One region of the Kitasatospora sp. CB02891 genome, then DNA from elsewhere that is predicted to be linked to it. Evidence: riboswitches for the same ligand, from Rfam matches in the RefSeq annotation. Region 1 holds a riboswitch; the other holds the start of a gene.
The links. A riboswitch is a leader RNA that binds a small molecule or an ion and turns the genes downstream of it on or off. The one in region 1 is predicted to bind S-adenosylmethionine.
Positions count from the first base shown of each region.

Region 2: linked by a shared signal. The riboswitch ahead of thrC (threonine synthase) and the one ahead of CG736_RS10890 (aminotransferase class V-fold PLP-dependent enzyme) in region 1 are both predicted to bind S-adenosylmethionine.

Region 1 covers NZ_NNBO01000003.1:474,019-476,198, reverse strand. Annotated here, with positions in the region: gene CG736_RS10890 (aminotransferase class V-fold PLP-dependent enzyme) at 1-1,094, opposite strand, end outside; SAM riboswitch class IV at 1,142-1,259, opposite strand; gene trpD (anthranilate phosphoribosyltransferase) at 1,435-2,180, opposite strand, start outside.
Region 2 covers NZ_NNBO01000008.1:281,493-283,672, reverse strand. Annotated here, with positions in the region: gene CG736_RS20110 (glucosyl-3-phosphoglycerate synthase) at 1-774, opposite strand, end outside; SAM riboswitch class I at 914-1,042, shown strand; gene thrC (threonine synthase) at 1,060-2,180, shown strand, end outside.

The DNA.
Region 1 (2,180 bases):
CCGATGCCGTACTCGGCGGACAGCGCGGCCGAGAAGTGCGAGCTGTTCCAGCCGCGCACCACGAACGACACCACGCCGACCCGGTCCGCGTCCTCGCCGAACAGGCTCAGCACCCGCACCTCGGGGATCGCCGCCAGCCCCTCCGTCAACTTCGCGACCAGCGCCCGCTCCCGGGCCTCCAGCGCGTCGAAGCCGGCCTCGGTGAGCGCCCGGCAGGCCGAGGCGATCGCGTACGCGCCGATCACGTTCGGCGAACCGGCCTCGTGCCGGGCCGGGCCGGTGTGCCACTCCACCGCCACCGAGCCGTCCAGCTCCCGGGCCACCGTCCGGCTCGCCCCGCCGCCGGCCAGGTACGGCTCCGCCGCGTCCAGCCAGTCCGCCCGGCCGGCCAGCACGCCGGCGCCGAACGGCGCGTACAGCTTGTGCCCGGAGAACGCGATCCAGTCGACGTCCAACTCCCGCACCGACACCCGGTGGTGGGGCGCCAGCTGGGCCGCGTCCAGCACCACCCGGGCGCCGTACCGGTGCGCGACCGCAGTCAGCTCCTTCACCGGCCACAGCTCACCGGTGACGTTCGACGCCCCGGTCACGCAGAACAGCTTCGGCCCCTCGGCCGCCCCCAGCAGCGCCTCCTCCAGCGCGGCCACCGCCTCACCGTGCGAACGCGGCGCCCGCAGGTAACGCACCGTCAGGCCCTCGCGCCGCCACGGCAGCAGCGAGGCGTGGTGCTCGGTCTCGAACGCGAACACCTCGGTCCCGACCGGCACCGCCCCGGCCAGCAGGTTCAGCGAATCGGTGGTCGCCCGGGTGAACACCACCTGGTCGCCGTCCCGCAGCTCCAGGAACTCCGCGACGGTCCGTCGGCTCTGCTCGAACAGGTCCGTCGACAGCTGCGACAGGTACCCGGCCCCCCGGTGCACGGACCCGTAGTACGGCGCGTACGCCGCCACGTCCTCCCACACCCGGGCCAGCGCCGGCGCACTCGCCGCGTAGTCCAGCGCCGCGTACCCGACCTTCTCGCCGGACGCCAACGGCACCTCGACCTCCTGGCCCAGGACGGCCAGCGGCTCACAGATTTCGGCGATCACGGACATGGATGCACTCCTCCACGGGGTAAGGACCCCGGGGTGCATCGACCGGAAGTCCGCGCTTGCCGTGCGGACGGATCGCCGCGCAGCCCGGTCCTCACCCAGGGCACCCCGCCACGGACGGAGGGTTGCCGGACAGCAAGCTGGGGCTTGTCGCTGCCACTCATGACCTGCGAAAGACCTTACACGAGAGCCCCTCGCGCTCAACCCCCGTCCGCCACCTGGACACACTCCTGAAACCTCGTCACCCGCGCCCCCGCCCCGCCTGGGGCGCAGACAGCCGCCCACCAACGGCAAGGTCCGCCCGGGGAGGAGCAACTCCCCTCCCCGGGCGGACCCTTGAAGCTCACTGGGTCGCGTCGGCCCACCGCTTCAGCAGCTCCCCCGCCGCCCCGGAATCGATCGCCGCCGCCGTCCGCACCATCGCCGCCGCGAGCTGCTCGCCCAGCGGCGCGTCCGTCAGCTCCAGCGCCACCAGCGCGGCGGCGCTGTTGAGCAGCACCGCGTCCCGCACCGCCCCGCGCTCCCCGTTGAGCACCCGCCGGGCGACCGCCGCGTTGAACTCCGCGTCGGCGCCGCGCAGCGCCTCGATCCCGACCAGCTCGATGCCGACGTCCCGCGGGTCGAACCGGGTCTCCGTCACCCGGCCGTCCCGGATCACCCAGACGTGGGACGTGGTGGTGATCGTCAGCTCGTCGAGTCCGTCGTCACCCCGGAACACCAGTCCCTGTCCGCCGCGCCGGGCGAGCACGCCGGCGATCAGTCCGGCCAGCCGGGTGTCGAAGCAGCCGACCGCGTGGGCGCCGACCCGGGCCGGGTTGGTGAGCGGGCCGAGGATGTTGAAGACCGTCGGGACGGCGAGTTCGGCGCGGGCCTGCGCCGTGTGCCGCATCGAAGGGTGGAACTTGGCGGCGAAGCAGAAGGTCAGTCCGACCTCCTCGGCCACCGCCGCGACCCGGGCGGCGGACAGGTCGAGGTTGATGCCGAGCCGGCCGAGCACGTCCGAGGAGCCGGACGCGGAGGAGGAGGCCCGGTTGCCGTGCTTGACCACCTTCGCACCGGCCGCCGCGGCGACCACCGCCGACATGGTGG
Region 2 (2,180 bases), on a different contig from region 1:
GTGGTGCCGGACGCCGACGTCGACCTGGGCCAGCGCGTCCAGCCCGACCAGTTCCAACGCGTCGACCAGCAGGCCGAGTTCGACGCCGTAGCCGGTCGGGAAGGGCAGTCGCTCCAGCAGGCCGCGGCGGGCCGCGTACTCGCCGCCGAGCGGCTGGACGAAGCCGGCCAGCTGCGGCCAGTGCAGGTTGAGCAGCGGGCGGGCGACCAGTTCGGTGACCCGGCCGCCGCCGGCCGGGACGACGGCCCCGTCGGCCTCGAACGGGCGGTCGTACATCGCCTTGACCAGGTGCACGGCGGGGTCGGTGAGCAGCGGGCCGACGATGCCGGAGACGAACGCCGGGTCGAATTCGCGCAGGTCGGCGTCGATGTAGCAGACGATCGCGCCGCTGCTGGCGAGCAGCGAGCGCCACAGCACCTCGCCCTTGCCGGGGGCGGCGGGCAGCCGGGGCAGGATGGCGTCCCGGTGGACCACCCGGGCGCCGGCGGCGGCCGCCGCGGCGGCGGTGCCGTCGACCGAGCCGGAGTCGACCACCAGCAGTTCGTCGACCAGCGGGACGCGTTCCATCAGTTCGGTGCGGATCAGGGTGACGATCTCGCCGACGGTCGGCTCCTCGTCCAGGGCGGGCAGCACCACGCTGACGGTGCCGGCCGGCCCGGCGGCGCGCTTGGCGGCGAGCAGCCGGTCGAGCGGTCGGTCGGCGGCCGCCCAGGACCGGCGGCGCAGCCAGTCGGCCACTTCCGGCAGGACCCCGGGCTCGGGCTGCTCGGGCAAGATCTCGCTCCCTGTCTCGGTCCGTCTCGGTTTTCGGACGGTGGGGTTGGACGGCACGGGCCTTCGGTTACAGTCTTCGTACTGCGCCCGGACCTTCGCACGTCGGGGTCGTTCGCAGCGTACGACCACAACTTCACATTGCTCATCCAGAGGGACTGAGGGAACGGCCCGTTGAAGTCCCGGCAACCCTCCCGCGCGGCCTTGCAGGCCCGGCGGGACAGGTGCCAATTCCGGCCCGGGCGCGACCGCGTCCCGGGGAAGATGAGGAGAAAGGGCCTCGCCACCATGGCTGTTGACACCCCCGCACCTGCCGCCGTCGACCTCGGTCCGGCCACCGCGCTGTCCTGTCGCGAGTGCGGCACCCGCTTCCCGCTCGGCCCGAGCTTCGCCTGCCTGGAGTGCTTCGGCCCGCTGGAGATCGCCTACGACTACGCCGGCTACGACGCCGAGGAGCTGCGCAAGCGGATCGAGGCCGGGCCGGCGTCCGTCTGGCGCTACGCCCCGCTGCTGCCCGTCCCCGCCGACGTCGCGGACAAGCCGAACCTGAACCCGGGCTGGACCCCGCTGGTGAAGGCCGACAACCTGGGCCGCGAGCTGGGCTTCACCGCGCAGCTGCACATCAAGGACGACTCCGGCAACCCCACCCACTCGTTCAAGGACCGGGTGGTGGCCTGCGCGATCGAGGCCGCCCGCGCCTTCGACTTCACCACGCTGTCCTGCTCGTCCACCGGCAACCTGGCGGGCGCGGTGGGCGCCGCCGCGGCCCGGGCCGGCTTCAAGTCCTGCGTGTTCATCCCGCACGACCTGGAGCAGGGCAAGGTCGTGATGGCCGGGGTGTACGGCGGCGAGCTGGTCGGCATCGACGGCAACTACGACGACGTGAACCGGTTCTGCTCGGAGCTGATCGGCGACCCGGCCGGCGAGGGCTGGGGCTTCGTCAACGTCAACCTGCGTCCGTACTACGGCGAGGGCTCCAAGACCCTGGCGTTCGAGATCTGCGAGCAGCTCGGCTGGCGGCTGCCCGAGCAGATCGTCATCCCGATCGCCTCCGGCTCCCAGCTCACCAAGATCGACAAGGGCCTGCAGGAGCTGATCAAGCTCGGCCTGGTCGAGGACCGCCCGTACAAGATCTTCGGCGCCCAGGCCGAGGGCTGCTCCCCGGTCTCCGCCGCCTTCAAGGCCGGCCGCGACGTGATCAAGCCGGTCAAGCCGGACACCATCGCCAAGTCGCTGGCGATCGGCAACCCGGCCGACGGCCCCTACGTGCTCGACATCGCCCGCCGCACCGGCGGCGCCGTCGAGGACGTCACCGACGCCCAGGTGGTCGAGGCGATCAAGCTGCTGGCCCGCACCGAGGGCATCTTCGCCGAGACGGCCGGCGGCGTCACCGTCGGCGTGCTGAAGAA